Phytohabitans rumicis: one gene and its partners. The protein of the gene in region 3 interacts with the protein of the main gene of each other region in a pairwise test. Links are inferred from orthologs where the notes say so. Each region holds a gene or a part of one and is shown on either strand. Other genes may lie near its edges.

What was found.
Region 1: the proteins of Prum_RS16525 (region 3) and Prum_RS06030 interact in binary tests that used the Escherichia coli proteins (3 or more experiments, as listed by UniProt). The link is inferred for Phytohabitans rumicis from one-to-one orthologs.
Region 2: the proteins of Prum_RS16525 (region 3) and Prum_RS23460 interact in binary tests that used the Escherichia coli proteins (3 or more experiments, as listed by UniProt). The link is inferred for Phytohabitans rumicis from one-to-one orthologs.

What each region holds. Positions count from the first base shown.
Region 1 is NZ_BLPG01000001.1:1,479,618-1,489,801, forward strand. What follows is about bases 3,088-6,087. They hold Prum_RS06030 (sulfate/molybdate ABC transporter ATP-binding protein), read right to left. Parts: upstream 5,095-6,087; coding sequence 4,081-5,094; downstream 3,088-4,080. Other genes in these bases: Prum_RS06020 (rhodanese-like domain-containing protein), read right to left, coding at 3,088-3,359; Prum_RS06025 (TetR/AcrR family transcriptional regulator), read left to right, coding at 3,436-4,011; Prum_RS06035 (sulfate ABC transporter permease), read right to left, coding at 5,091-5,930; cysT (sulfate ABC transporter permease subunit CysT), read right to left, coding at 5,923-6,087. In the rest of the region: Prum_RS06000 (ABC transporter substrate-binding protein), read right to left, coding at 1-732; Prum_RS54945 (LacI family DNA-binding transcriptional regulator), read left to right, coding at 1,090-2,082; more of Prum_RS06020, read right to left, coding at 3,033-3,087; more of cysT, read right to left, coding at 6,088-6,771; Prum_RS06045 (sulfate ABC transporter substrate-binding protein), read right to left, coding at 6,768-7,796; Prum_RS06050 (RrF2 family transcriptional regulator), read right to left, coding at 7,965-8,390; Prum_RS06055 (acyl-CoA dehydrogenase family protein), read right to left, coding at 8,488-9,042; Prum_RS06060 (beta-class carbonic anhydrase), read left to right, coding at 9,401-9,895; Prum_RS51000 (winged helix-turn-helix transcriptional regulator), read left to right, coding at 9,892-10,116. UniProt on the Escherichia coli protein: Part of the ABC transporter complex CysAWTP involved in sulfate/thiosulfate import. Responsible for energy coupling to the transport system.
Region 2 is NZ_BLPG01000001.1:5,176,666-5,186,844, reverse strand. Bases 4,308-7,302 are described here. They hold Prum_RS23460 (LytR/AlgR family response regulator transcription factor), read right to left. Parts: upstream 6,168-7,302; coding sequence 5,448-6,167; downstream 4,308-5,447. Other genes in these bases: Prum_RS23450 (NAD(P)/FAD-dependent oxidoreductase), read right to left, coding at 7,225-7,302; Prum_RS23455 (sensor histidine kinase), read right to left, coding at 6,164-7,219; glpX (class II fructose-bisphosphatase), read left to right, coding at 4,308-5,299. In the rest of the region: Prum_RS23485 (4-hydroxy-3-methylbut-2-enyl diphosphate reductase), read right to left, coding at 824-1,789; xseA (exodeoxyribonuclease VII large subunit), read left to right, coding at 1,846-3,078; Prum_RS23475 (exodeoxyribonuclease VII small subunit), read left to right, coding at 3,211-3,423; Prum_RS23470 (DUF4245 domain-containing protein), read right to left, coding at 3,632-4,171; more of glpX, read left to right, coding at 4,274-4,307; more of Prum_RS23450, read right to left, coding at 7,303-8,193; Prum_RS23445 (rhomboid family intramembrane serine protease), read right to left, coding at 8,278-8,937; Prum_RS23440 (serine protease), read right to left, coding at 8,954-9,751. UniProt on the Escherichia coli protein: Member of the two-component regulatory system BtsS/BtsR, which is part of a nutrient-sensing regulatory network composed of BtsS/BtsR, the low-affinity pyruvate signaling system YpdA/YpdB and their respective target proteins, BtsT and YhjX.
Region 3 is NZ_BLPG01000001.1:3,731,789-3,741,903, reverse strand. Bases 63-2,993 are described here. They hold Prum_RS16525 (glutamate-5-semialdehyde dehydrogenase), read right to left. Parts: upstream 2,187-2,993; coding sequence 939-2,186; downstream 63-938. Other genes in these bases: proB (glutamate 5-kinase), read right to left, coding at 2,236-2,993; Prum_RS16530 (prenyltransferase/squalene oxidase repeat-containing protein), read left to right, coding at 63-794. Also shown: more of Prum_RS16530, read left to right, coding at 18-62; more of proB, read right to left, coding at 2,994-3,345; Prum_RS16515 (MGMT family protein), read left to right, coding at 3,388-3,693; Prum_RS53835 (gamma-glutamyltransferase), read right to left, coding at 3,690-4,763; Prum_RS53830 (gamma-glutamyltransferase), read right to left, coding at 4,813-5,142; Prum_RS16505 (MFS transporter), read left to right, coding at 5,202-6,548; Prum_RS16500 (pyridoxal phosphate-dependent decarboxylase family protein), read left to right, coding at 6,517-7,911; Prum_RS16495 (hypothetical protein), read right to left, coding at 7,912-8,991; Prum_RS16490 (SigE family RNA polymerase sigma factor), read right to left, coding at 9,076-9,567. UniProt on the Escherichia coli protein: Catalyzes the NADPH-dependent reduction of L-glutamate 5-phosphate into L-glutamate 5-semialdehyde and phosphate. The product spontaneously undergoes cyclization to form 1-pyrroline-5-carboxylate.

The DNA of each region.
Region 1 (10,184 bases), 2.3 Mb from region 3 along the record:
GAGCGCCGCGACGAACGGTCCCGCGGGGTCGTCCAGGGTCGCCTTCTTGGTGAGCAACTCTCCGGAGTAGTTCTGGCTCTTTTCGGCGCCGGCGAGGTTCATGAGGATCTGGATCTGCGTCGGCCACTGGGACCCACCGGCCTCGTAGATCGTGGCGACGCCGGGCGCCTTCTGCTTGAGCGTGGTGCAGATGTTTTCCAGGTCGGCGTAGGTCTTTGGCGCGCTGAGTCCGGCGTCCGCCAGCACCTTCTTGTTGTAGTACATGCCGAACAACCCCGGACCGACGGTGATCGCGGCGTAGATCTTGCCGTCGAGCGAGCCCGCGGTCTTGTAGAGCTCCCCGGACCGCTGGACGTACGGCATGTTCGACATCTCGATCATGTTCTTCGCCGGGTTGAGCGCCCAGAACAGCGCTGTCGCGTGGTACTCCAACAGGTCCGGCCGGTCGCCGCTGGCCCACTTGGTCTGCACCTGGTTTTCCAGGCCGTCCGCGGTGATCTCGACGAGGTTCACCTTGACGCCGAACTTCTGCTCGAAGTTCTTGTACGCCTCGCGAACGTAGGGCTGATCACCGGTGCTCGTCCAGACGGTCAGCTCCTTCGCCTTGACCGTGGCCGTCCCGTCGGCCGCCACCCCGCTGTCCCCGCCGCCAGTGTCGTTGTTCGCCGAGCAAGCCGTGAGGGCAAGGACGGCAGCGGCCGCAACGGCCACCGCATACCTGAATCGTTTCATGAGGTCTCCTCGTCGTTGGTGATCCTCGGTCTATGGGGTAGCCACAAGCCGCGTTGACAGCGACGGATGCGGTCCGCCGCCGCGGCTGCCGGCGGTAACTGTTACGTGTACGCAAAGACTACGTAACCGCTTGCGTGCCGTGGAACGTATCACCACCCTGCGCGAGACGTCAACGACCTGCGGATCGACGTGGTACAAGCCCTCGGCGGGGTTGTCCGGCCCGCCAGGGGTTGTGGCAAACTGTGCGCAACCGATTGCGCTCGCGGGTGTCAGCCGCCGCGGGTCGGTGGGCCGACGTCAGATCAGGAGCAGTGGATGACCGCGGGCGAACCAGCCACCATGCAGGACCTTGCCCGCATGGCTGGGGTGTCGGTGGCCTCGGTGTCCCGCGCGTTGAGCGGGAAGCCCGGTGTGTCCGCCGCCACCCGATCCGTCATCGCCCGGCTCGCTCGCGAGCACGGCTTCACCGGCAACCAGCCAGCGCGAGCGCTCTCGACCGGCCAGACCGGACGCATCGCGGTAACCCTGCCCCGCATCGAGGCCGAGTACTTCGCTCGGATCCTGGCCGGTGCCGCGCAGGTGATCCATGACGCCGGGCTGAGCCTCGTCCTGGAGACGACCCAGCACGAGGGAGACCGCCAAACCGACGCCATCCGCGAGTTCGTGCGGACAGGGGTCGACGGCGCTCTCCTGCTCCTGCCGGCGCGGTCCAACTGGGAGATATCCGCCCTCTACGACAGCGGCTTCAAATTCGTGATCATCGACCCGACCGACCAGGTGACGGCTCCCATGCCATGGGTCACGGCGACCAACGCGATGGGAGCCCGCCACGCCATCGAGCACCTCCTCGCACTGGGCCACCACCGGATCGCGATCATCACCGGTGAGTCCCACTTCTTCAGCACCAGGGAGCGGTTGCACGGTACCCGGGAAGCACTCGAACAAGCCGGGATCGGTCTCGACCAGAGCCTCGTACGGGTGAGCGGATACACCGAATCGGCCGGAGGCTACGAAGCGGCGCTCGACCTCATGCGCCAGCCGGACCCGCCCACCGCCATCTTCGCGTTCAACGACCGGCTCGCTTTCGGGGCGCTCCAAGCCGCGCACACGCTCAAGCTTCCGGTGCCGGACGCATTGTCCATCGTCGGTTTCGACGACGTCGACGCCGCCAAGCTGATCTCCCCCAGCCTCACGACCGTACGCCAGCCCCTTTCGGAGATGGGCTCGACAGCGGCCACGATGCTCATCCAGCTCATCAACGGCCAAAACCCACGCGGCATGCACATTCAGCTGGCGACCGACCTGATCGTGCGCCAGTCCACGGCCGCGCCCAAAGCAGCAAGACCCTGACATCTGGGGCCGTCCCCCGAAGGACAGGGTCTCGGGGATGTGGGCGATCTTGCCGTCCTCTTCGGCGAGGACGTACTCGGCGTAGGAGCCCTGTCCCTGCGGAAGGCGCATGAACTGCCCGTAGACGCGGTCCCCGGGGCGGAACCGGGTGACGCCCGGGCCGGTCTTCTCGACCACGCGGGTCAGCTCGGGCAGCGGGATGGTGTGGTTGGTGTGCTGGGCCTTGGCGTGCAGGTAGTTCAGGTTGCTGGGGGTCGCGTGTACGCCCGTGGGCACGGTCTCGGCGATGGTGATGCCCAGGTCGCGCAGTTGCTGCGCCTTGTCGGGGTTGTTGGTGAGCAGGTCCAGCTCGGTGACGCGGAGGGCGGTCAGCATCTGCGCGGCCGCCGTGTAGTCGCGGTCGTCCTCGGGCAGGCCGAGGGCGATATTGGCCTGATAGGTGTCCAGGCCGGCGTCCTGCAGGGCGTACGCGTCGAGCTTGTTGTACAGACCGATGCCGCGGCCCTCCTGGCGCAGGTAAAGCAGCACGCCGCCGACGGCGTCGATGCGCTGCACGGCCTTGCGCAGCTGTGGGCCGCAGTCGCAGCGGGCCGAGCCGAAGACGTCCCCGGTGAGGCACTCAGAGTGCAGCCGCACCAGCGGAGGCCGGGCGGTGGACAGGTCACCGAGCACGAGCGCGACGTGCTCCGCCCCGTCGACCAGGCCGCGGAACGTGACGGCCTCCGTCGTGACGGAGTAGGCGTCGGGGAAGCGCAGCGGGATGCGGACCCGGGTGCGTACGGCGGCGGGCGTGCTGTTCGGCGTTCATCACGGGCCAGATCATCGTCGCGGACGGCGGCAGCACCCGCCGCTAAGGGCGTGAGGTGGGTGTCCGGGCGCCGGCGAGGACGACCAGCGGCGGCTGGCATTGCTGCTCAGCCGCCGCCAGCGGTCAACGGCTCTGGCTGGCCTCAGAGGGATTCGGTGGGCAGGCCGGCGGCAGTCCAGTCCTCGATGCCCTCGCGATACTTGCGGACGTTGGTGTAGCCAAGGGCGGTGAGCCGGTCGGCGACCTGTCCGCTGTTAGGGCAGGCCGGGTTGGAGCAGTACGTGACGATCGCGGCGTCGCGGTCCGGCAGCAGGGCCGAGGCTTGCGCGTCCACCTCGGCAGGGGGCAGGGCGATGGCGCCGGGCAGGTGCTGCTTGGCGTGGTACTCGCCGCCCAGCGCGTCGACAACGGTGACGGTCCCGGCGCCGATCGCCGCCTTCAGTTCGTCTCGGGTGATCAGTGCGGTCATGTCGCTACCTCCAAGGGGATCGGACTATAGTCCGGTTATGCCTGGAGACAGTAGCGGACCACGGTCCGGTTCTGCAATGCCTCTGGAACTGCTCCGTAGCCCGCCGCCCAAGGAACGAGCGGACGCCGCGCGCAACCGGGCGGCCGTACTCGACGCGGCCGCCCGGCTCTTCGCCGAGCACGGTGTGGCCACGGTCTCCATGGACGAGATCGCGGCCACTGCCGGGGTAGGCAAGGGCACGTTGTTCCGCCGCTTCGGAGACAAGGCCGGGTTAGCCGCTGCGCTGCTCGACACGCGCGAGCGGGTGCTGCAGGAGGCCATCCTGCACGGACCGCCGCCACTCGGCCCCGGGGCGCCCCCGGCCCAACGGCTCACCGCATTCCTCGACGCCTATTTGGACTACCTACTGGAGCACCTGGACCTGGTACGGATGTCGGAGACCGCCGCACCCGGCGCCCGCTACCGGATCGGGGCCTACCGATTCTGGCACCGGCACCTGGCGATCCTGCTGGCCGGCGTACCCGACCCGGATCATGCCGCACACGTTCTCCTGGCCGCCCTGGCCGCCGAACACATGGCCGCGCTGCTACCTGAACTCGGCGAGCCGCGGATCCGCGCCGGGCTGCGCCGAATCGCCGGTCAACTGCGGTGAGCGCACCGCCGTCGTGGCGCCGGACACCATCTCCCGGTCCCGCGACATCACAGCCCACATCGGCTTCCTTTAGCGGGATGGGGCGAGGCTCGCGGGTTCGGCGGACGACTCGCCCGTTTGTGTCACTGTCGTGGTAGGACTATGCGGCGCGATCCGGATGAACACCGCGGTGCCGAGCTCGAGGCCCAGATCCAGGAACTCGTTGCGAGTGAGCGTCACCGTGACCGCCTGGTCGTCGGCCGTGGTCACCTCCACCCGGATCTCGAAGCCGATGCGGGTGATCCTGGTGACCTGCCCCGGCACGCCGGCCGGATCCGCCGCGCCGCTGTGGAGTTGCAGGTCGTGCGGGCGGACGAGTTGGTCGCCCAGTTGGGTGACCGGGCCAAGGAAGCGCATGACGAAGTCGTTGGCCGGCTCGTCGTACAGCTGGTCGGGTGATCCGATCTGCTCGATCCGCCCTTCGTTGATGACGACGATCTCGTCGGCGACCTCGAGCGCCTCCTCTTGGTCGTGGGTGACGAAGACGGTGGTGACGTGCACTTCGTCGTGCAGGCGGCGCAGCCAGTCCCGCAGCTCCTTGCGGACCTTGGCGTCGAGGGCGCCGAACGGCTCGTCCAGCAGAAGCACCGTCGGCTCGACGGCCAGGGCGCGGGCGAGCGCCATCCGCTGGCGCTGCCCGCCGGACAGCTGCGAGGGCAGCCGATCGGCGAACTGTTCCAGGTGTACGAGGGCGAGGAGTTCGTCGACGCGGCGGCGGATCTCGGCCTTGGGGCGTTTGCGGATCTCCAGGCCGAAGGCCACGTTGCGGCGTACCGACAGGTGCTTGAACGCCGCGTAGTGCTGGAACACGAAGCCCACGTTGCGTTTCTGCGGCGGCAAGTCGGTCGCGTCGATGCCTTCGATCTGGACCTTGCCGGTGTCGGTGCGCTCCAGCCCGGCGATGATGCGCAGGAGGGTGGACTTTCCTCCGCCGGAGGGGCCCAGCAGCGCGGTGAGCTGGCCGGCCGGGATGTTCACGGATATGTTGTCGAGCGCGACGAAGTCTCCGAAGCGCTTGCCCACGTTGGTGATCTCGATGCTCAACGGTTGTCCTTCGGCCGGATGACGGAGACGACGATAATGGCGGCCACCGCGACGAGGGCGAGGAGGAACGCGGTGGCGTAGGCGCCGCCGCGGTCGAAGTTCAGGTACTTCTCCTCGACCACGAGGGTGGCCGTGCGGGTCTGGCCGAGCACGTTGCCGGACACGACCTTGACCGCACCGAACTCGCCGAGTGAACGGGCGAGGCTCAACACGACCCCGTACGTGACGCCCCACTTGATAGCGGGCAGGGTGATCCGGCGGAAGGTCTGGAACGCGTTGGCGCCGAGGCTCCGCGCGGCCTGTTCCTGCTCGTCGCCGATCTCTTCCAGGACGGGCACGACCTCCCGGATCACCAGGGGCAGGGCCACGAAGACCGTCGCCATCACCATGCCCGGCACCGCGAAGATGATCTGGAAGCCCATCGCTTCAAGGGTCGGCCCGAACCAGCCGTCGCGGCCGCCGTAGACCAGTACCAGCGAGAGGCCGACGACGATGGGCGAGATCGACAGCGGCACGTCCAGCAGGGCGTTGAGCAGCCGCTTGCCGGGAAAGTCGTAGCGGACGATCAGCATGGAGATACCGACGCCGAACACCGTGTTGATGACGACGGCGGTGATCGCGATGCCCACGGTGAGCTTCAGCGCGTGGACCACATCGGGGTCGTCGAGGATCGCGTTCAGGTCGGTGAAGCCGTCCTCGAACGCGTTGCGCCCGACCAGGTAGAGCGGCCACGCGACGAGCAGGAACAGGTACGCGGTCACCACGAGGCGCAGGACGTACCGACCTGGGCCCTGGCGACCCGCTCGGACCTTGGCCGCGGCGGTGCGGTCAGCCACGGCGCACCACCCTTCGCTGGATAACGTCGAGGATGACGATGACGGCGAACGAGATCGCCAACAGCACCGCGGCCACGGCCGCCGCGCTGTCCGGGTTGTCGTTCTCGATGCTGCTGAGGATCCGCACCGAGGCGACTTCGGTGCGCATCGGCAGGTTGCCGGACAGCAGGACCAGCGAGCCGTACTCGCTCACCCCGCGGGCGAACGACAGCGCGGCGCCGGCAGCGATGGCCGGGGTCAGGCTGGGCAGGATGATCCGCCGGAACGTGGTGAGCCGGCTCGCGCCCAGCGACGCCGCCGCCTCCTCGACCTCGGGGTCGAGTTCGGCCAGCACCGGCTGCACGGTACGCACGATGAACGGCAGCGTGACGAACAGGAAGGCCAGGAACACCGCGACCCGGGTGTTGGCGATGTTGATCCCGAGCGGGCTGTCCGGGCCGTACAGCGACAGCAGCACCAGGCCGGCGACGATCGTCGGTAGCGCGAACGGGATGTCAATCAGGACCTCGAGGGCTCGCTTGCCGAAGAACCGGTCGCGCACCAGCACCCAAGCGATGAGCGTGCCCATGACGATGTTGACCACCGTGACGAGCGCCGCGGTGCCGACGGTGAGCCGGATCGCGGCGGCGGACTGCTCGTTGGTCACCGCCCGCCAGAAGCCGCCCCAGCCGCCCTCCGACGCCGTCACCACCACAGCGGTCAGCGGGATGAGCACGAGGAGGCTGAACCACAGCATCGCCACCCCGAGGCCCAGGCCGGAGACCCGGGTGAGCGGCAGGCCGCCCCGGGCCGACCGGCGGGTGGCCGCCGGTCGGTCCGGAGCGAGTGCGGTCGAGGTCACTGCGCCTTCCCGGACGCGGTAATGATCTTGGTGACGAGACCCGCGTCCTCATCGAAGAACTTCTTCGACAACGCCGACCAGCTCTCGAAGTCCTTGTCCACGGTGAGCAGCTTCTGCGGGGTCGGGAACGGGTTGTTCGGATCGATCGCCCCCTCGACACCCTTGGTGTCGACGCCGTCGATGATCGGCCGGAAGCCCTTGAGCGCGAACTGGCGCTGGCCCTGCGGACCCAGCACGAAGTCCAGCCACTCCTTCGCCTTCGGGTTGGCGTTCTTGAGCACCGCGCCCGGGTTCTCGATCAGGATGGTCGTCGACGGGAGGACCCAGTCGAGCTTCTCACCGTTCTGGCGGGCCAGGATCGTCTCGTTCTCGTAGGCGAGCAGGACGTCGCCGGTACCGCCGAGGAACGCGGTGGTAGCGTCCCGACCGCTGTTGGGCAGCGCTACCACGTTCGCGAACAGCTTGGTGAGGTAGTCCTGCGCCTGCGCGTCGGTCCCGCCGTTGGCGGTGATGTGACCCCAGGCGGCGAGCGCGTTCCACCGGGCCGCGCCCGACGAGGCGGGGTTGGGCGTGACGATGCTGATGCCCGGCTTGATCAGGTCGTCCCAGCCCTGGATGTTCTTGGGATTCCCCTCGCGCACCGCGAGCACGACGACCGACGAGGACACGATGCCCTTGTTCGCCCCGCTGTTCCAGCCCGCGTCGACCAGGTCGGCGTCGACCAGCCGGGTCACGTCGCTGGTCACGGAGAAGTGCACGTAGTCGGCTTTCAGCCCGGACACCACCGCGCGGCTCTGGTCACCGGACGCGCCGTACGAGGTCTTGAACTTGACACCCTTGCCCGCGTCGGTCTTGTTCCACTCCGCGGCGATCGCCTTATTCGCCGCCTCGGGGACGGCGAAGCCGACGATGTTCAGCGTCACGGACTCACCGGCCGACTCCCCTCCTCCATCGCCACCGCAGGCCGACAGCGCCAAGCTGGCGACGAGGGCGAGAGCGGCGGCCGCTCTGGTCCGAATCTTCATGGGAACCCATCCTCCTTCAGCGCGTCTCCGCGCGATATATATCTCCGAGCGAAAAGGTCGGGAATATGGACAAACAAGAGTGAAGCGTCAGCGACTACGAGCGCCTGCCGGGCCTCGATGCCAGCGGCGGCAACTCTCGACCGAATATCCCATCTAGTCGACAGACTTTCAAGAGTTAGGTACGGCCGCGGGACGGCCGGGCGCGAGCAGGTCGGCGAGGCTGGCGCTGTCGACGATGCCCTCGATCGCCCGGTGCACCGACAGCCAGACCTCGCTCAGTCCGGCGGCGACGCCGTGGTACGAGGCGCCGGCAGTCGGGAGCCCCCGGACCGTCGTAATCGCCCCATTGGTGGCGCGCAGCACGTCGCCCACCGTGATGTCCTGCGGCGCACGGGTCAAGGCGTACCCACCGTCGGCCCCACGCAGGCTGTGCAGCAGGCCGGCCCGGCGCAGATCGAGCAGGATGCCTTGCAGGAACGCGTACGGGATGTCCTGACTCGCGGCCAGATCGGCCGCCTTCGCCAACTCCGGATGGTGGGCCGCCACGGCGAGCATGGCGCGCACGGCGTAGTCGGTCCGCGCGGACACGTACACGACCTGACTCCGTTCTCCGATCTTTCCCACTTGATATGTAGGAATAGTGGACTGAGTTCGCTCGCGAGTCAAGTCCGGGAGGTGGTGGGCCTTCGGATCAGGTGTAGAGGGTGAACTCGGGGTACGCGCCGTTGAGGTAGTGATCGCCGACCTCGCGCCGTTTGTAGGCGACCGGGTCGTGCAGGGTGTGCGTGCGCACGTTGCGCCAGAATCTGTCGAGGCCGTACCGATTGCTGGTGGCGCGGGCCCCGGTCACCTCGTAGATGCCCGCGGTGACGTCCAGCGCGACGTCGGTGGCGACCACCTTGAGCCGGGCCACGGCCGCCGCGACCTCGCCGCGTTCGTCCCAGGTCAGCGCGGGTCCGCGCGCGACGGCCGCGGCGAGGTGGGCGGCGACCCGGTCGGCCAGGGCGCCCGCCGCGTCCAGGCGGGCGGCGAAGCTGCCGTACGTGGACAGGACGTACGGCTCGCGGGTGGCCGCGTCGATGCCGCTGAGCACCCACGGGCGGGAGACGGTACGGGTGTAGTCGCGGGCGACGGCCAGCGCGCCCTCCGCGATGCCCAGGTAGAAGTGGCCGAAGACGGCCTGGATCGCTGGGGTGATCACGGTGGCCAGGGGCGTCAGCTTCGCCGGTGCCAGCGAGCCGATCACGTGCTCGGGGTCGATGCGTACCTCGGTGAAGGGCTGCCGCCAGTGTTGTGGACGGTCTGGGTCAGGGGACGGCCCGCGGCGTCGCTAGCCGTTGCCGCACAAGGCAGCCGCCGCGCGGTCCAGCTGGGCCGCACCCGCCGGGATAGCGAAGGTCTCGTCGAGGTCGGGGGCCTGCACAGTCATCGTTGGTTCGCTCCGTATCGCGGTTGTCGTTTCTGGCGATCGAATTCTGCGCAGCCATGACGGCGCAGCGGAAGTACGCACTAATTTCTGCCCCGGTGAGGTGGAGGGAACCATGACCATGGTCGATAATTCCTATCGGGTAGATAGGTGTAAGTGATCCGGATGGGAGCTGGCCATGACCGTCACCGACGAACTGCTCGCCAACGCCGAGCGATACGCACAGACCTTCGACAAGGGGCATCTGCCGCTGCCTCCGGCCCGCGGCGTCGCGGTGCTGGCGTGCATGGACGCGCGACTGAACCCGTACGGGCTGCTGGGTCTACAGGAAGGCGACGCCCATGTCATCCGCAACGCCGGCGGCGTGGTGACCGCCGGCGAGCGGCGGAGTCTGGCCATCAGCCAGCGCCTGCTGGGCACCCGCGAGATCATCCTCATCCATCACACGGACTGCGGCATGCTCACCTTCACCGACGACGACTTCAAGTCCAAGATCCAGGCCGAGACCGGGATCAAGCCGGACTGGTCCGCCGAAGCGTTCGCCGATCTGGACGAGGACGTGCGCCAGTCGATCCGGCGGATCGACGCCGACCCGTTCATCCCGTACACCGACCACGTGCGGGGCTTCGTCTACGAGGTGGAGACCGGGCGGCTGCGCGAGGTGGTCGCATGACCCATCACGGCAACCACGCAGACGTAGACGCGGTCCTCGCCGCGCGCGACGACACGACCTGCCGGGTCCGCGAGGTCCTGGACCGGGTCGGCGAGAAGTGGGCGGTAACCGGGCTGGTGATCCGTACCGTGCACCCGGTGGTGCCACCGCGGGTCGACTACGCGCTCACCCCCTTGGGCGTGACCCTGCTCGACACCGTGGCGAGGCGAGAAACCAGATGACCTCGGCCTGCTCGCGCGCCCGCGCCCAGCGCTGCACGGCGTGTGACCCAGGTCTCAGCCTGATCCTA
Region 2 (10,179 bases), 1.4 Mb from region 3 along the record:
GGTCGATGTCGACCGTGTCGGGCGAGCTGCGCACCGAGACCAAGCAGCTGGTGGCGGCGCTGCGCGCGCCGCAGGTCCGCGGCCGGTGGGGCGAGCATCAGCTCCGGCGCATCGTCGAGGCGGCCGGGATGCTCGAGCACTGCGACTTCGCGGAGCAGGTCACGGCCGCGACGGACCATCAGGGGGTACGCCCCGACATGGTCGTCAAGCTCCATGGTGGACGGTCTGTTGTGGTCGATGCGAAGGCGCCGTTCGAGGCTTACCTGGCGGCCATGGAGGCGCGCGAGGAGCGGGGCCGCGACACCCACCTCGACGCGCACGCCCGGCACCTGCGCGGTCACGTGGACGCGTTGGCGGCAAAGACCTACTGGGCCGCGTTCGAGCAAACCCCCGATTTCGTGGTGCTTTTCGTGCCGGCCGACCCGTTCCTCGACGCGGCCCTGCAGCGCGACCCGACCCTGCTGGAGCACGCCTTCGCCCGCAACGTCGTGCTCGCCACGCCGGCCACGTTGATGGCGCTGCTGCGCACGGTGGCGTACGTCTGGCGCCAGGAGGCGTTGGCCCGCAACGCGGCGGCCGTGCATACCCTCGCCCGCGAGCTGTACGGCCGACTGTCCACATTGGGCGACCATGTGAGCAAGCTGGGTGGGGCGCTGGGTGGCGCGGTGACGGCGTACAACAAGGCGGTCGGTTCGCTGGAGGCGCGCGTGCTGGTCAGCGCCCGCAAGCTCGCCGAGCTGGGGGTGTCCGACGAGGAGCTGCCCGCGCCCGCGCAGGTCGAGCTGGCACCGCGCCAGCCGCAGGCGCCCGAGCTGGTGAGCGATTAGGTCTTTGCGGCGGCCTTCATGTCGCGCTTGAGCTCCTGCGGCAGCGAGAACGTCAGCCGCTCGTTGGCGGTGGTCACCTCTTCGACGTCGGCGAACCCGCGCGCCGCCAGGTAGTCGATCACCTGCATGACCAGCTCGTCCGGCACGCTCGCGCCCGAGGTAACGCCCACGGTGGTGGCGCCCGCCAGCCACTCGTCGGCGATCTCGCTGGCGTAGTCGACCAGGTAGCCGGCGCGCGCCCCGGCGTCGACGGCCACCTCGACCAGCCGTACGGAGTTGGACGAGTTGCGGGAGCCCACGACGATCACCACGTCGCAGTCCGGCGCGATCTCCTTGACGACGTGCTGCCGGTTTTGCGTGGCGTAGCAGATGTCGTCGCTCGGCGGCGACTGGAGCAGCGGCAGCCGCTGCCTGAGGCGGGCGACCGTCTCCATCGTCTCGTCGACCGAGAGCGTGGTCTGGGACAGCCAGACGACCTTGGACGGGTCACGCACGGTCACCCTGTCGACCCCGTCCGGACCGTCGACCAGCTGGATGTGCGCCGGCGCCTCGCCCGCCGTACCCACGACCTCCTCGTGACCCTCGTGGCCGATGAGCAGGATGTCGTAGTCGTCGGCGGCGAAGCGCTTGGCCTCCTGGTGAACCTTGGTCACCAGCGGGCAGGTCGCGTCGATCGCCTTGAGCGAACGGGCCTTGGCCTGCTCATATACCTCGGGCGCCACGCCGTGCGCCGAGAAGATCACGGTGGAGCCCTCGGGCACCTCTTCGTTTTCCTCCACGAAGATCGCGCCCTGCGCCTCCAGCGTCGAGACCACGTGCTTGTTGTGCACGATCTGCTTGCGGACGTAGATCGGCGGCCCGTAGAGCTTGAGCGCCTCCTCCACGGTCTGCACCGCCCGGTCGACGCCGGCACAGTAGCCCCGGGGCTTGGCCAGCAGTACGCGCTTGCGGGTCTCGGTCACCTAGCCATCGTACGTGGCTCCGCAGAGGTGGCCCGGCACACACATAGGCTGGCCCCGTGACACAGCCGGAGAGCCCCCGCAGTACGCCCGAGGAGCCGTGGCCGGTCCGGGTGGTCAGCCAGAAGATCGGCGCCTGGGTTGCCAAGCTCGGCTGGGTGTGGGTGGACGGGCAGGTCGCCCAGATCAGCCGGCGCCCCGGCGCGTCCACCGTCTTCCTCACGCTGCGTGACCCCTCGGCCGACCTGAGCCTGACCGTCACCACCAACCGTGACGTACTCGACCTTGGCGCACCCTCCCTGGAAGAGGGTGCCCGCGTCGTCCTGCACGCCAAACCGGAGTTCTACGCCGCCCGCGGCACCCTCAGCCTGCGCGCCGACGAGATCCGCCAGGTCGGCCTCGGCGAGCTGCTGGCCCGGCTGGAGAAGCTGAAGAAACTGCTCGCCGCCGAGGGCCTCTTCGCCCGCGAGCGCAAGCGCCGGCCCCCATTCCTGCCGTCCCGGATCGGGCTGATCACCGGCCGGTCCTCGGCCGCCGAGCGGGACGTGCTCACGAACGCGCGGCGGCGCTGGCCTGCGGTGGAGTTCCGGGTGATCAACGTGGCGGTGCAGGGGCCGACGGCCGTACCGCAGATGATCGACGCGCTGAAGGTGCTCGACGGCGACGACACGATCGACGTGATCATCTTGGCCCGCGGCGGCGGGAGCGTGGAAGACCTGCTGCCGTTCTCCGACGAGGCGCTGTGCCGGGCGGTCTTCGCCTGCCGTACGCCGGTGGTCAGCGCGATCGGCCACGAGACCGACACGCCGCTGGTCGACTACGTGGCCGACGTACGCGCCTCGACCCCCACCGACGCCGCCAAGCGGATCGTGCCCGACCTGGCCGAGGAGCTGCGCCTGATCGGGCTGGCCAGGCAGCGCCTGAACCGCGCCGTCACCGGCCTGCTCGACCGCGAGCAGCACCGGCTCGACGCGATCCGCACCCGCCCCGTCCTGGCCCGGCCGCACGTCATGATCGAGCAACGCGCCACGGAGGTGAGCGCGCTACGCGACCGGGCGGCGCGCTGCCTGGCCCACCGGCTCAGCACGGCCACGGGTGAGCTGCACCACACCCTCGCCCGCCTGCGCGCCCTGTCCCCGGCCGCGACCCTGCAACGCGGGTACGCCATCGTCCAGCGCGAGGACGGCCACGTGGTCCGGCGGGCAGCAGAGGTATCGGAAGGCGACCTCGTACACGTACGCCTGGCCGAGGGCGCACTCTCCGCTCGCGTGGCGCCGGCGACGCCTGAGTAGGGTCCCCTACGCGGCCGCCCGCCGCGATCAGTGACTGCGGGATCTACGTGAAGGCTTCCACGCCCCTACTCGCGGCGAAACACCCAACGGGGCGCCGTACTCACGCAAGGGGCGCGGGTAGGGTGATCGTCCATGGGTGAGCCGCAGATGAGCTACGAGCAGGCCCGCGCCGAGCTGGCTTCCGTGGTCGAGCGGCTGGAGGCCGGGGGCGGCTCGTTGGAGGAGTCGCTGGCGCTGTGGGAGCGCGGTGAGCAGCTCGCCGACGTCTGCCAGCGGTGGCTCGACGGCGCCCGCGCCCGCCTGGACGCCGCCCGCGCGGCCCGCGACGCCGAACCCGCGTCCTAGCCCGCCTCCCTGCTAGCCCTCCGTCCGCCTCTCCCTCCCTCGCCCGCGTCTCCCTGGCCGCGTCGATCAAGGCTTTCTACGTCGATCAAGGGCAAACGGTCGTGGATCGGAGATCAAAGCACAGCCATTCGCCCTTGATCGACGCAGAAAGCCTTGATCGGCGCGACGGGGCTTGGTCGGCGCGGCGGGCACTGATCGGGGCGGCGGGTTAGGTGACGGCGGTGGCCAAGATGCGGAGTTCGGTTTCCTCGGCGCTGCCTACGACGATCACGGTGCGGTCGGGTTGCAGGAGCACCAGCGCCTGCTCACCTGGGCGGGCGGTGTAGCGCTGCCAGCTCTGCCCCGCGATGTCGGTCGCCCCGCGCGGCTGGCCGCTCCCGGTCAGCTCCGCCGGCAGCAGCCGCTCGGCCGGTACGTCGCTCTGCACGAGTTGCACCCCGGCGCCCGACGGCGTGACGTACCCGATGCGCAGGACCTTGCCCCCGTCGGCGGTCTGGAATGTCGCGCTGATGGGCCGCCAGCCGTCGTCGAGCCCGGAGGGCTCGCTCACTGGGAACGCGCCCACGGAGCGCGCCTGGTCGAGGGCGGGCGCGGTGTCGACCTTGACCGGTTGGTCGCCGCCCTGCACGACGCGGTAGATCAGCACGATGATCAGGACCGGTACGAGAAGCACGGCCATCGACAGCACCATGTCGCGCGGGCGGCGCGTGTTGGTCGACGGCGGCGGTGCGACGGTCTGCTGATCCACGTAACCATCATCCCAGTACTCGCCCCGAACGGGCGTTCACCCCTCGATCATGACAGGATTTAGGCAAGCCAGCGCCCCGCAGCGTCGCGAGGAGGACCCGTCATGACCGAGGCTCGTATCCCGCAGGACCTCGACCGCAACCTCGCCCTGGACCTGGTCCGGGTCACCGAGGCCGCCGCGATGGCCGCCGGTCGCTGGGTCGGCCGCGGCGACAAGGAGGGCGGCGACGGGGCCGCAGTCGACGCCATGCGCAAGCTGATCAACTCGATCCAGATGCGCGGCGTGGTGGTCATCGGCGAGGGTGAGAAGGACAACGCCCCGATGCTCTTCAACGGCGAAGAGGTCGGCGACGGGACCGGACCCGAGGTGGACGTCGCCGTCGACCCCATCGACGGCACCACGCTGATGAGCAAGGGTATGCCGAACGCGCTCGCCGTACTGGCCGTGGCCGAGCGCGGCGCGATGTTCGACCCGAGCGCGGTCTTCTACATGGAAAAGCTCGCGGTCGGCCCCGACTGCGCGGACGTCATCGACATCAACGCCGGCGTGACGGAAAATCTGCGCCGCGTCGCGAAGGTCAAGAACTCCGGCGTCTCCGACGTGACGGTCTGCATCCTGGACCGCCCGCGGCACGAGCAACTGGTCCGGGAGGTACGCCAGGCCGGCGCCCGGATCCGCTTCATCTCCGACGGCGACATCGCCGGCGCCATCTCCGCCGCGAGCGAACAGTCCGATGTGGACGTGCTGGTCGGCGTCGGCGGTACGCCGGAAGGCATCACGGCCGCCTGCGCGCTCAAGTGCATGGGCGGCGCGATGCAGGCGAAGCTGTGGCCACGCGACGCCGCCGAACGGGAAAAGGCGCTCGCCGCGGGGCACGACCTCGACCGGGTGCTCACCACCGACGACCTGGTGACCGGCGACAACTGCTTCTTCGTCGCCACCGGCATCACCACCGGTGACCTGCTCAAGGGCGTGCGGTACCGGGCCGGCGGGGCGTTCACGCAGTCGATCGTCATGCGGTCCAAGAGCGGCACGATCCGGGTCATCGACTCGTACCACCGGTTGGAGAAGCTCGCCCGCTACTCGGCGGTCGACTTCGATGGCCGCCCGCTCGCCGAGCTGGCATAGGAGAAGCACACACCGATCGGGCCGGCGGCTGCCCTCGGCCGCCGGCCCGATCTCTCCCAAGTGCGTGCACCAGCAACGCTACGGGCGGGCCGGGTCGCATCGGGGCGCGATGGGACGAGCCGGCGGACGGCGCGGACGAACCGGAGCGTCAGCGGGACAGGCCGAGCGCCAGCCGCACCGGCTCGCGGAAGCTGCGACCGGTGATGAGCGCGGTGCCGCCGTCCAGCCGCAGCACGAATTCACCATGGTCGAGCGTCTCGATCTCGCGGACCCGGTCCAGCCGTACGACCAGCGATCGGTGCACGCGCAGGAACTGGTCCGGGTCGAGCCGCCCGGCCAGCCCGGTCAGGGTCTCCCGGACCAGGTAGGACTGGCTGCCGACGTACACCCGAACGTAGTTTCCCTCGGCGCGCAGGTAGTCGATGTGGTCCGTGTCGACGAGCCGGATGCGCCGTCCGACATCGACGGGCAGCCGCCGCAGCGGCCCGACCGCCGAAGGCGTGGCGTCCGGGAGCTGGTCGCGCACCCGGTCCAGGGCCGCCCACAGTCGTTCCCGGGCGAAGGGCTTCATCAGGTAGTCGACCGCGCGCACGTCGAAGGCCCGCACCGCGTGCTCGCTGAACGCCGTCACGAACACGATCGCCGGCGCGTGCTCACCGCCGAGGGCCTCCACGACGCCGAAGCCGTCGCCCTCCGGCATCTGCACGTCGAGGAACACCAGATCGGGCCTGGTCTTCTCGATGGCCGCCACGGCCGCGCGGGCCGTGCCGTACTCGCCGACAACCTCCACATCGGACCGTTCGGCGAGCAGGGACCGCAGGCGCCGGCGGGCCGGCGGTTCGTCGTCCACGATGAGGGTACGGATCATCGCCGGTCCCCTGTCCGGTACGGCACCGAAATGGTGGCGTCGACTCCCCCGCCGTCCCGCGGTGCGATGGTGAATTCGTGGCGGTCGCCGTAGAGCTGGCGCAGGCGGGCCCTCGTGTTGGCCAGCCCGATCCCATCGCGGAGCGCCCCGTGGGTCAGGCCGAGCCCGTCGTCCGCGACGCTCAGCTTGAGCCAGTCGCCCTGGCGGCCGGCGGTGAGCCACAGTGTGCCGGCCGCGGCCCGCGGCGACAGGCCGTGCCGGATCGCGTTTTCCACCAACGGTTGCAGGACGAGCGGCGGTACGAGCGCGCTCCGCGCCTCCGGCTCCACCTGCCAGGCCACCTTGAGCCGATCCTCGAACCGGGCCTGCTCGATGTCCAGATAGGACGCGAGTACCTCCAGCTCGGTGCGCAGCGGGACTTCCAGGCGGCCGTCGCTCTCCAGCGAGCGCCGCAACATGCCGGCCAGCCCGATGATCATCCGGTCGGCCTTGTCCGGGTCTTCCGGCACCAGGGCGGCGATCGTGTTCAGCGCGTTGAAGAGGAAGTGCGGCTGGAGTTGCGCGCGCAGCGCGGCCAGCTCGGCGCGGGCCAGTTGCCGCTCCCGCAGCCGGTGCGCGCGGGCGTAGTAGACCGCGTGGGCCGCCGCAAGGATGAGCACGTAGGTGAACACGTCGGTCTGCAGGTGGTACGCGAGCATCTCGCGCGTGGTCGCAAAGTCCAGCCACCAGCCCATCTTGGGTTTGAGCGCGGCGAGCGCGGCGGCGCGGGCCGCGATCGCCACGACGAGGCCGCCGAGCTGGACGGGGATCGCCCACCAGCGCGGGCCGCCGAGAGGAAACCGGTCGGCCAGCCACAGCGCGAACACCGTGATCGGCACCCAGGGCAGCGCGACGACAAGTTCGCCGTACAGCAGGTCCCATGTGGACGCAAAGTCACCGCTGACCCGCAGCGTCTGCTGGGTGCGCAGCGCACTGACCCACGTGAACGCCGTCCACCACGCGGTCGCCACCAGCGTCCACAGGAGATAGAGGCGCAGCCGCGGGGGAAGCATGCATGTCAGCCGGCGTCGGAGGAGTGGCCCGGGAAGAGGTGGGCCGACGGGTCGATCGCCACCGCGGCGTTGTTGACGGCGGTGGCCGCCTCGCCGAAGCCGGTCGCGATCAGCCGGACCTTGCCCGGGTACTCCGCGATGTCGCCGGCCGCGTACACTCGCGGGCGGTTCGTCGCCATGGTGCTGTCCACCAGGATGTGGCGCTTGTCCAGGTCCAGGCCCCACTCGGCGAGCGGGCCGAGATCCGCCGTGAAACCGAGTGCGGCGACCACCGTGTCGACGGGCACGGTCTCGGTGCCGCCGGCCTTGACGGTGATGTCGGCGGCGGTGATCCGGTCGCCGCCGTGGACCTTCGTGACCTCGGCGTTGACCACGATGCGTACCGGCAACTGCTGCACCCGGGCGACGGTCGAGGCGTGCGCGCGGAACTTTTCCCGGCGGTGCACGAGCGTCACGGACTTGGCCAGCGGCTCCAGCGCCAGCGCCCAGTCGAACGCCGAGTCGCCGCCGCCGACGATCAGCACGTCGTGGCCCTCAAGCTCGGCGAGCCGGGGCACGAAGTAGACCAGCCCGCCGCCCTCGAACACGTCCGCGGCGGGCAGCGGGCGGGGGCTGAAACTGCCCAGCCCACCGGTGATGATGACGGCCCCGCACAGGAGCTTGTCGCCACCGCCGAGCGACAGCACCGGCCGGTCATCCACGTAGGACAGCTCTTCGGCGCGAGCACCGAGGATGTACTCCGGGTTGAACGGCGCGGCCTGCTCGACCAGGTTGGCCACCAGGTCGCGCCCCTTGATCACCGGAAAGCCCGCGACATCGAAGATCGCCTTCTCCGGGTACATGGCGGTGACCTGCCCACCCGGCTCCGGAAGCGCGTCGATCAGCGCCACCGAGAGCCCGCGGAACCCGGCGTAGTACGCCGCGAAGAGACCGGTCGGTCCGGCACCCACTATCGCGACATCGATCTCGCGCATTCACTCACCGCCATCGTTTCGTCTGACGTGCAGGACCCGACGGTAGGCACACTCCCTCGTACGCGGCAAGGACCGTCTCACCGATCATGGCAAGGTGAACGTCGTACCCGCCGAGTAATCGTCGTAGCGCGGGTGCCGCCGGCGGAAGAGGATCGCGGCCACCAGCCCGCCCAGAAAGCCGAAGAGATGGCCCTGCCAGGACACCTGCGGATCGCCCGGCAGGATGCCGGCGAGCAGCTGCCAGCCGTAGAGCAGGCCGACGAGGACGACGACCCCCAGGTTCCACCAGCTCCGCTCCACCAGGCCGCGCATGAGCAGCAGGCCGAGGTACCCGAAGATGACCCCGCTGGCGCCCACGACCACCGTGTTGGGGCTGCCGGTGAACCACACCCCGAGGCCGCTCGCCAGGACGATGAAGATCGTGGCGTAGAGGAACCGGCGCCCGCCCGCGGCCAGCACGAACGTGCCCAGCAGGATCAGCGGCACGCTGTTGCTGTAGAGGTGGTCGAAGCCGTGGTGCAGGAACGGCGCGAAGAACACGCCGTCCAGGCCGTTGATGCGGCGCGGCACGATGCCACCGGCCGCGTCGAACGAGTTGTTGAGCCAGCCGTCGCACGCCTCGATGACGAAGAGCACCGGCACGATCGCGCACATCGCGACGAACGCCCGGCCGAGCGCGGCATAGAACGCCTCGGTGCCGAAGCGGTTCGGGTCACCGCTGGGAGTGGTGCCGTCGAAAGCCACGCCCCAGTATTGCCCGCTAGCTCAAGGCCCGGGTCTCCCGCTCGATCGCCTCAACGAACGCGGAAACCTGCGTGTAAACGCCCGGGTAGTCGCGGCGGGCGCAGCCGATCCCCCAGCTCACGATGCCGACCTGCACCCACTCGCCGGCGTCGTCGCGGTGGACCATCGGCCCGCCGGAGTCGCCCTGGCAGGCGTCGATGCCGCCACGCCGGGTGTCACCCGCGCACAGCATGTCGCGGGACACGAACTCGTAGCCGGCCTCGCGGTACGCCCGGCCACAGGCCCGGTCCGACACGTACGGCACGTCCACCGCGCGCAGGTAGCGCTGCTGGCTGGTCGCGCCCTCACGGGTCGCACCCCAACCCACGACGGTGAACGTGCCGCGGTCGTACGCGCTGTCGGCGGCGCGCGGGAGGAGGGGCAGGTCGAGCTCCTCGGCGAGCTGGATCAGCGCCCAGTCGTCACCTCGGGTGGCGTCGCGAAAGCCGGGGGCCCGCTTGACGTACGTCGACTTCACCCGGATCGCGTCCGGCGAGTGCTGGTCGACCGAGCCAGCGGTCACCGTGATGCTGCTGTCGAGGCCGGTGCCCTTGACGCAGTGGGCCGCCGTCAGGACGACCCGCGGGGCGGTGAGCGCACCGGCACAGCCCACCGAGAGGCGTACCGCCCACGGGAACTGGCCCGGCTCGGCGCGTACCCCTCCGACGATCTCGATCGGCGGCGCCGGCGCCGGATCGGCCTGGGCGGGTCCCGCCCAGGCCGATGTCACCGTCGCGGCCGCGACCAGCGCGGCGATCCACCGCCAAGCTCGCATGTGCGTTCCCCCGAAATGGACCAGTTTGCCCATTATGGGGTCATCCATGCCGCCGCGCGGCGAACGAAACGCCAGCTAGTACCAGCCCACGTCCTGGGAGTGCGCCCACGCCCCGCAGGGGTCGCCGTACCGGCCCTTGATGTAGCTCAGACCCCACTTGATCTGCGTCGCCGGGTTGGTCTCCCAGTCGTCCGCGACCGAGCTCATCTTGCTCGGGGCAGCGCCTGCGCGATGCCGTACGCACCGGACGACGAGTTGCGGGCCTTGTGGTTCCAGCCGCTTTCCTTCGTCCACAGCTTGTCCAGGCACGGGAACTGGTCGATCTTGAAGCCCGCGGCGATCATCAGCGCGCAGCCGGTCTTGCGGTTGCCGCTGAACTCGTTGCAAGACGCCGGAATCGGACCCGTGTACGGCTTCGCCGGGGTGTC
Region 3 (10,115 bases):
GCTGTAGCGTGTCGCCCGTGGTCGACATGGACGGCGCTATTGGGTTCGTCGTGGCCCGCGGCGACGCCGTGGACCGCGCACGGCTGTCGTTCCTGCGTACGGGGGCCGCGCCGAGCCAGGAGCTCCTCACCACCGCCGAGATCGGCCAGGCCCCGGACGGCGGCTGGCCGGCGCTCTGGGGCGGCGAGATCGCCTCCGTCGACGCCACCTGCTTCCGCCTCGCCGAGCTCGACGACCTTGGCGCCCTGGGCCGGCCCGCCGCCCGCCGGGCCTTCGACTGGCTGGCCAGCCGGCAGCGCGACAGCATGTGGGAAGAGGACGAAGCGCTGGCCGCCGAGGCGCCTACATGGGCAAAACCCGGCGACCCGGAGGCGCGGCTCTACCTGACCGCCAACGCCGCGTTCTGGCTCAGCGTCGCGCCCGCCAAGTACGAGGATCAGCTGCGGGCGGCCGCCCAGGCGATCGCGGCGCATCTCGGCGCCGACGGAAGCTGGCCGTCGTTCCTGGTCAGCGCGTGGCTCAGCGCCGCCGTACTGCACCGGCAGGACATGTTCTACGAGGCTGCCCGCATCCAGATCATGCTCGGTGACCGGCTGCCCCAGATGACCCCGGCCGACGTGGCGGCGATGGCGTGCACGCTGCGCCGGGTGGGCGTGGCCGCCGAGGACTGGCTCCTGGTGGCGGCCCGGCGGCGACTCGCCGAGACCCAGCGCAGCGACGGTGGCTGGCCGAGCGACGACGGGCCGGCATTCGACGTACACACGACGCTGGCGGCGATCCGCGCCGCTCGCTGAGGCGCGGCGGGCGCTTGGGCTCGCGGGGTCTCGCCGATCAAGGACTTTTGCGTCGATCAAGGGCAAACGGCCGTGGTTTGGAGATCAAACCACGACCGTTTGCCCTTGATCGACGCCAAGAGGGGGCCCTGGACGAGGGGCCCGCTACGAGCGGACGTGGCCTTCGCCGGTTACGACGTACTTGGTGGAGGTTAGTTCGGGGAGGCCCATGGGGCCGCGGGCGTGCAGCTTCTGGGTGGAGATGCCGATCTCGGCGCCGAAGCCGAACTCGCCCCCGTCGGTGAACCGGGTGGACGCGTTGACCATCACCGCCGCCGCGTCGACCCGAGCCGTGAACTCCCGAGCCGCCCCCACGGACTCGGTGATGATGGCTTCGGTGTGCTGCGAGCCGTACCGGCGGATGTGCTGGACCGCGGCGGGCAGCGAGTCGACGACGGCGGCCGATATGTCGGCGGACAGGTACTCGGTCCCGAAGTCCTCGTCGGTCGCCGGCACCACCGCGTCCGAGTAGGACCGCACCCGGTCGTCGCCGTGCACGGTCACCCCGGCGTCCGCGAAGGCGGCCAGCATCCGCGGCAGGAACGCGTCGGCGACGTCGGCGTGCACCAGCAGCGACTCCGCGGTATTGCAGGTGGACAGCCGCTGGGTCTTGCTGTTCAGCGTCACGGCCAGGGCCTTGTCGAGGTCGGCGGCGGCGTCGACGTACACGTGGCAGTTGCCCACGCCGGTCTCGATCACCGGCACGGTCGACTCCTCGACCACCGCCTTGATCAAGGAGGCACCGCCGCGCGGGATCAGCACGTCGACCAGGCCGCGGGCCCGCATCAGCTCCTTGACCGAGTCGCGGGTCGTCGCGTCCAGCAGTTGGACCGCGTCGGCCGGCAGGCCCGCGCCCGCGATGGCGTCCCGGAGTACGGCGGTGAGCGCGGCGTTCGACTTGGCCGCCGACGAGGAGCCGCGCAGCAGCGCCGCGTTGCCCGACTTGAGGCAGATGCCGGCGGCGTCGACGGTCACGTTCGGCCGGCCCTCGTAGACGATCCCGACCACTCCGAACGGCACCCGGATCTGCCGCAGCTCCAGCCCGTTGGGGAGGGTCGAGCCGCGTACCACCTCGCCGACCGGGTCGGGCAGGGCGGCCATCTGCCGCAGCGCGTCGGCCATGCCGGCGACCCGCCCGTCCGTGAGGGTGAGGCGGTCGATGATCGCGTCGGTGAGGCCGCCTTCGCGCGCCGCCGCCACGTCCGCCGCGTTGGCCTCAAGGATTTCCGGGGTACGGCTGAGCAGCGCGTCGGCCATCGCCCGGAGCGCGTTGTCCTTGGCGGCTCGGGTCGCGGTGGCCAGTTCGGTGGCCGCCTCGCGGGCCAGCCGTGCCTGCTCGTTGACTGTTAGCAAGGGACCCCTCCTATGCAGAAATCGATAATAAGGTGCCCTTCCTTGCAGCTCACAGGAGGACGAGGTCGTCGCGGTGGACTACCTCGCGCTCGTACGCGGGGCCTAGCGCCGCCGCCAGCTCACCCGTCGAGCGGCCGAGTAGCGACGGCAGCTCGACCGCGTCGTAGTTCACCAGCCCGCGGGCCACAGGGGCGCCGGAGGCGTCGACCAGGTCGACCGGGTCGCCGGCGGTGAACGCGCCGTCCACCGCCGTGATGCCCGCGGGTAGGAGCGACTTGCGCCGGGCCACCACCGCCTGCACCGCGCCCGGGTCGAGGTGCAGCCGGCCGCGCGGCGAGGTGGCGTGGGCCAGCCAGAAGAGGCGGGCGGTGGGCCGCTGGCGTACCGGATGGAAGAGCGTGCCCACCTCGTCGCCGGTCAGGGCCGGGGCGGCGAGCGGCGCGGCGGTCAGCACGACCGGGATGCCGAAGCCGGTGGCGATCCGGGCGGCCTCGACTTTGGTGACCATGCCGCCGGTGCCGACGCCGGCCTTGCCCGGTCGGCCCAGCGTGATGCCGGCGAGATCCTGCTCGCTCCGCACCTCGGCGACCTTGCGGGTGTCCGGGCGCGCCGGGTCGCCGGTGTAGAGCGCGTCCACGTCGGAGAGCAGGACGAGCAGGTCGGCGTGGACGAGCGCGGCGACCAGGGCGGCGAGCCGGTCGTTGTCGCCGAAGCGGATCTCCTCGGTGGCGACCGTGTCGTTCTCGTTGACGATCGGCACGACCCGCATGTCGAGGAGCTTGCGCAGCGTCCGGTACGCGTTGCGGTAGTGCGCGCGCCGGGTCACGTCGTCGACGGTGAGCAGCACCTGGCCGACGGTGAGGCCGTGGCGGGCGAAGCTGGCGGCGTACCGGCCGATGAGCAGGCCCTGCCCGACGCTGGCCGCCGCCTGCTGGGTGGCGAGGTCGCGCGGTCGCCGGGGGATCGACAGCGGCGCGAGGCCGGCGGCGATCGCGCCGGAGGAGACGAGGACGACCTCTCGGCCGTCGCTCGCGAGGGCACCCAGCACGTCGGCGAGGGCGTCGACACGAGCCGTGTCGAGCCCTCCGGCGGCGGTGGTCAGCGACGACGAACCGATCTTGACGACGATCCGCCGGGCTGAGGTGACTGCTTCGCGCACCCACCCATTCTCCATTGCCAGATGAACCCTAGGCTGGCGCCCGTGACCCCGGAGGAGTACGTCGAGGCGGTGCTGGCCTTGGTCGAGCGGATCCCGTCGGGGCGGGTGATGTCGTACGGGGCGATCGCCGACTACCTGTCCGACCGGTCGGGGCGCTCCTCCGCGCGGCTGGTCGGCACGATCATGGCCAGGTACGGCGGGCCCGTGCCCTGGCACCGCGTGGTCAACAACGCCGGCCGCGTGGTGCCCGGACACGAGCTGGAGGCGATGGCCCGGCTGATCGGCGAGGCCACCCCGATGCGCAACGGCCGGGTGGACATGAAGCAGGCCGCCTGGATGCCGGACTAGCCGATCGCGCCGACCCCGCCCCGGCGCGGGTCGCCGGCGGCACCGGCACGCCCCACCGCGCTGACGCCGCCGAAGTAGTGGTTCATGTCCGGCCACTGGTTGATCTCGTAGCCGGCGTCGCGCAGCGCGTCCAGCTCGTCCGCCGGGTAGCCGAGCTCGGCGTGCACGGTGTTGTCGACCACGTGGAAGCGCGGGCGGGCGATGGCCGAGGGCATGTCCAGGTCGTCGACCAGCACGCCCAGCAGGGTGTCGACGAGGGCGGTGCGGATCCGCGACGCCCCGGCCGAGCCGGCGGCCGCCACCAGGTCGCCGTCGTCGTCGACGACCACCAGCGGGCACATCATCGACTGCATCCGGCGCCCCGCCACGAGGTCCGGCGTGATCAGTTCGCCCTCGCCGAGCATCGAGTTGAGGTTGATGCCCAGCCCGGGTAGCCACACGCCGGCGCCGATGCCGAGCGTGGTGGTGATCACGCAGGCGTCGCCCTCGCGGTCCACCACCGAGATGTTCGTCGTGTCGCCGAGCCGCTGCCGGCCGTACGTGCGCAGGGCGTTGGCCACCGCGACAGCGCGGGCGGGACGGGTCATCTCGCCCAGGTCCGGGGGTAGCGCGGCGAGCGTGTCGATGGTGCCGTTGAGGTCGTGCCGGGCGTACACGTGGTAGCCGCCCAGCAGCGCGTGCCCCACGTCCAGCTCCAGCACCCGGTACGCGGCCAGGTCGGCCGGGCCGATCACCCCGCCGACCGCGCGTACGGTGTCGACGAGCAGCTGCCCGTAGCGCCCGGTGTAGAAGACCGCCGGCCCCTCCTCGGCCAGCCCGTCCAGGGCCTTGTCGAGCCCGGGATGGTGCAGCAGCTCGCCGCCCAGCAGCAGGTGGCCGCCGGGCGCGTAGATCTCCGCACCCTCCCCGGGCAGCAGCGCGGGCGCGACCGAGACCAGCGTGCGGGCGTGCGCCGCGGGCAGGACCACGCCGCTGCGGGCCAGCGTGACCGCCGGCTCGACGACGCGCTGCCAGGGCAGCCGGCCCCAGCGCCGGTGCACCTCGCCGCAGCCGGCCGGCACGCCGGGCACGCCGACGCTCGCGCCCCGATCGAGTACGTCTGCGGCACGCCGCCGAACGTCACCTCGATGGGGACCATCGGGCCCGGGGGATGTCGCCATCCAGCCCCGGCACCGAGCAGAAAAAGTCCAGACACGTCACCGTCTGTGTCGACGCGTCGTAATACGTGGCGAACCCGCCCCCACCGATCCCGGTCAGGATGCTCTCGCTGGTTGAGGTCGCGAGGACGGCGGCGACGGCGGCGTCCGCGGCCGAACCCCCGGCCGCGAGGATGCGCAGACCCACCTCGGCGGTGGCCGGGTGGTTGGCGGCGACACCGGCAGGCACCCGCATCGCCTCCTCTCGAGCCGGCGGCGCGATCCGGGCGGCCGTCGGAGCACTAATACTCACGCGCCGCAGCGTAGAACCATCTGTTGAAACGCGTGGCCTGATGGATAACATCCGCGCCCATGAGCGACGGGTTGCCGCGCAGGATCCACGTCGGATACGCACTGGGTTCGCTGGCCACAGGAACGTTCGGCACGGTGCCTGGGCTGCTTCTGCTGCCGTATCTGACCGACACGCTGGGCGTGGCGGCCGGTGTGGCGGGTCTTTTGGTGCTGGTGCCCAAGGCGTGGGACGTGCTCGTGAACCCGGTCGCCGGGCGCATCTCGGACCGGTGGGGCGGCCGGCGGCCGTACCTCCTGGGTGGTGGTTTGGCCCTTGCTGTGCTCTTCGCGGCGATCTTCGCCGCGCCGTACGGGACCGGCGCGGGCGCCGCGGCCTACGTCGCGGTGGCGTTCCTGGCGACCGCGACGGCGTTCGCGTTCTTCCAGGTGCCGTACGTGGCGATGCCCGCGGAGATGACCGACGGGTACGCGGAGCGGACCCGCATGATGACGTGGCGGATCGCGTTCCTGGCGCTGGCGATCCTGGTGTCCGGCGCGGTGGCCCCGCTCGTGGTGAGCGCGGGCGGCGAGGGCATCCCGGGGTACCGCTGGATGGGCCTGTTCAGCGCCGGGATGATCGTGCTGGGCGCGCTCGGGGTGTACTTCGGCACCCGGAGCATCCCCGCCGGGCCGGTGCGGGAGAGCGAGCCGAGCCTGCGCGCCCAGCTCGCGGTGGCGACCGGCAACCGGCCGTTCCGGCTGCTGCTGGTGTGTTTCGTGATCCAGGCCGCCGGGATCGGCACCATGCTCGCGGGGGTCAAGTACTTCGCCGATCACGTGATCGAACGCCCCGACGACGGCCCGACCGTGCTCTTCGCGTGCTTCGTCGGGCCGGCGTTGCTGGTGATGCCGGTGTGGCGCCGGGTGGGCCTGCGGGTGGGCAAGCTGCGGTCGTTCGTGTCGGCCTCGTTGATCTTTGCGGCGGGCGCGCTGCTGCTGGTCGCGGCGCCGGCCCTGCCCGCGGTCGCCGTCTACCTGGTCGTGGCCGCGGTCGGCTGCGGGTACGCCGGCCAGCAGGTCTTCGCCATGTCGATGTTGCCGGACTGCATCGCGTACGACACCGTGCGCACCGGCCGCCGGCAGGCCGGCGTCTTCACCGGCCTGTGGACGGCCGGGGAGACCCTCGGCCTCGCGCTCGGCCCTGGCATCTACGCGCTGGTCCTGCAGCTTTCCGGGTACGTCTCGTCGGCCAGCGGCGAGGCGGCGGCGCAGGACGGCACGGCTCGGCTGGGCGTGCTCCTCGGCTTCACCGTCCTCCCCGCCGTGGTGGTCGCGCTGCCGGTCCTGGTGATGCGCGGCTACGACCTGACCGAGGAGCGCTTGTACGGTGACGTCCATGTCGTTGCCGAGGGACGGCCTGCCGGCTGAGCAGGTGCTGGAGGAGATCCGGGCGCTGCGCGCCGCCGACCGCCCGACCCACGGCGGCCGCCTCTTCGCGTACGTCTACGACCCGGGCCTGCCCGGCCTCGACGCGCTGGCCCAGTCGGCGCACGAGGAGTCCGCGCACGTCAACGGCCTGGACCCGACCGCGTTCCCGTCCCTGCTGGCGATAGAGAACGTCCTGGTCGGCGCGGCGGCCACGCTGCTCGGGGGCGGGCCCGAGACGGTCGGCAGCGTGACCGGCGGTGGCACCGAGTCGCTGATGCTGGCGGTGAAGGCGGCCCGGGACGGCGCACCGTCCCGGCAGCCGCGCCTGGTCGTGCCGGCGACCGGGCACGCGGCCTTCGCCAAGGCGGCGCACTACCTGGGCGTGGCGCTGGACGTCGTACCCGTGTCGCCGCAAACCCTGCGCCCGGCGGTGGCCGACGTCGCGGCGGCGATCGGCCCGGACACGGTGCTGGTGGCCTGCTCCGCGCCGTCGTACGCGCACGGCGTGGTCGACCCGGTGGCGGGCATCGCGGCGGCGGCCGCGGAACGCGGGGTCCGCTGCCACGTGGACGCCTGCTTCGGCGGCTGGACGCTGCCCTACCTGCGGCGGCTCGGTGTGGACGTGCCGCCGTTCGACCTGTCCGTCCCCGGGGTCACGTCGATCTCGGTGGACCTGCACAAGTACGCGTACGCGCCGAAGGGCGTCTCGGTCCTGCTGCACCGGGACGCCGACCTGCGCCGGCCGCAGTACTTCGCGTACGCGGACTGGCCCGGCTACCCGATGGTCAACCCGGTGATCTCGTCCACCCGGTCGGGCGGGCCGATCGCCGCCGCGTACGCCGTGCTGCGGCACATCGGCGACGAGGGCTACCTGGCGCTCGCGGCGCGTACGTGGGAAGCCGTGCGCGGACTGGCCGCCGCGGTGTCCGCTGTGGACGGATTGCGCCTCGTCGCGCCGCCCGAGTCCACTGTGGTCTGTTTCACCTCGGACGTTCTCGACATCTTTGTCCTCGCCGACGAGTTGGCCGCCCGTGGCTGGCACACCCAACCGCAGTTCGCGTACGGCGAGCTGCCGGCCAGCATCCACCTCACGGTGACCCCGTCGGTGGCGCCGCGGGTGGGCGAGTTCGGTGCGGACCTGCGCGACGCGGCGGCGGCCGCCCGCGCGGCCGGCCCGGTCTCGCTCCCGCCGGTGCCGCTGGACGCCCCGCTGCCCGCGCTGCTGGCGGCCCTCGGTGTCGGCCCCGGCGGTCTGCCGGAACGGATGGCGACCATCAACACCCTGCTCAACGCCGCCCCACCGGCCGTACGCGAGGCGCTGCTGGTGGACTTTCTCGGCCACTTGCAGCGCCCCGCGTACTGATCACTTGCGGCGGTAGTCGAACGAGAGGCGGTTGTTCGCCTTGGCGAGGTCTGGCACGAACGTCCCTACGGCGTTCATCCCGGACACCTGCACCGTGGCGGTGCCGTTGAACGGCGCGGTCGCCTCCATGCTGAACTCGAACACGCACGTCCGCCGCTCGCCGGCGTGGACGATGCCGAACAACTGGCAGCGAGGTCCGGGCTCCACCTCGCCCTGGCAGGTGTCCCATCCGGTGCCCTCGTGCCGCACCTCGCGGTCGAAGCCGAAGGTCACGTCCACCCGCTCCGCGTCTTGCGGCCCGAGGTTCCGGACGTTCACGGTGATGGTGCCGTGCAGGCGGCCGTCCGCGGCGTTTGGGGTGAGCACCAGGTCGGTCACCTCGACGGACAGGTCGGTGGAGTTCGGGTTGCCGGTGAACGCGGTCGGCCAGCCCGTCTGTTGGAAGCCGGTGCCGTTCCACACGTACGTCCGCGTCTGCTTCTGTATCTGCTCCTCGTCCACGTCGCAGCACGGCTGGACGTCGCCGACCTGTACCCGGACCGTCCGCGGTCCCGAGACGGCGGCCTCGATGAGCCAGCCGATCTCGTCGCCGGTGCGCACGACCTGGCCGAGCGTCACGATCCGGCCCGCCTTGTCGCGGTCGAACACGACCACCTGCTGCATGTCGGTGTTGCCGGGCGAGCAGGCGAGCGTGGCCACGGTCTCCTCGGCGCCGTCGCCGTCCGCGTCCCCGTGGATCACCGCCCCCAGCCACGGCTTGCTGGAGGTCTTGCTCCCGGCCAGTCGAACGTTCTTCGTCAGGCACGACGCGGGGGCGCCTGACTGCCACCGCGGAAGGGTCACGGTCGCCGCGAGCAGTTGCGCCCGGGAGATCCGGCCGTCCGGCACGGCCGATGGGGTGGCCGGTGGAGTCGCCGTCGGGGTGGGAGGCACGGAGGGCGTCGGTGACCCCGACTCGGCGGGCGCCGGCCCGGGGTGCGAGTCGCGGCTGAGGGCGGCGAAGCCGGCGACCGGCGCGACCACCAGCACGACGGCGACGGCGGCGAGCGTGGCGGCGGTGACCTGGCGCCGGCGGCGCACGGTGATCCGGACCGCCCCGGGCCCGCCGGCTCGATCTCCGGCGTGAGGTCCGCGCGGTACTGGGCGAAGATGTCATCAAGCTGGTTAGTCACGGCGGCTCTCCTCCGTGTGCTCGGTCAGCAGCGTGGCGAGCGCGGCTCGGCCGCGGTGCAGCCAGGACTTGACGGTGCCTTCGGCGACCCCTTCCTGGCGGGCGATCTCCGCGACGGACATGTCGGCCAGGTGGTGCAGCACGACGGCGCGCCGCTGGTTCTCCGGCAGCCGGGCCAGCGCGGCGGTCAGCGCGACCCGGTCCGGGTTGGGCCCGGCCACGTGCTCTTCGCGCTGGTGCCGCAGGTACGCGCGGGCGGTACGGAGCCGGCGCCACCGGCTGGCCGCGAGGTTCCAGGCGACCCGGCGCACCCAGGCGACCGGGTCGTCGTACCCGATGATCTTGCTCCACCGCGCGTACGCCCGGCAGAACGCCTCCTGGACCAGGTCCTGCGCCTGAGCCAGGTCGCCGGTGTACGCGGTCAGCTGCACCGTCATCGCCCGGAAGTGGGCGTGATAAAAGCCGTCAAAGTCGATCTCGGTCATTCCCCGTCCCACATCCGGCGGTGCCCCGTCAAGGCGTGGTGGCGTCGACACCTGCACAGTCCCTCCCCGTGTCAATCCCGTCCTCCTCGTTGAGCGCGCTTAACACGCGTCATCGTTCGGCCGGGTTGCGGGCGCGAGGGCTGTGATTGACTAGTGTCGTGCAGTTGCCAGCAGTGCTCGGCGAGCCGATCCGGTTCGTGCTCAACTGGGGTCGGCGCTACTCGCTGTGGGTCTTCAACTTCGGCCTGGCCTGCTGCGCCATCGAGTTCATCGCTACCAGCATGGGCCGGCACGACTTCATCCGGCTGGGCGTGATTCCGTTCGCGCACGGCCCGCGCCAGGCCGACCTGATGGTGGTTTCCGGCACCGTCACCGACAAGATGGCGCCCGCCATCAAACGGCTGTACGACCAGATGCCCGAGCCGAAGTACGTCATCTCGTTCGGCGCCTGCTCCAACTGCGGCGGCCCGTACTGGGACTCGTACTCGGTGACCAAGGGCGTCGATCAGATCATCCCGGTCGATGTCTACGTGCCCGGCTGCCCACCG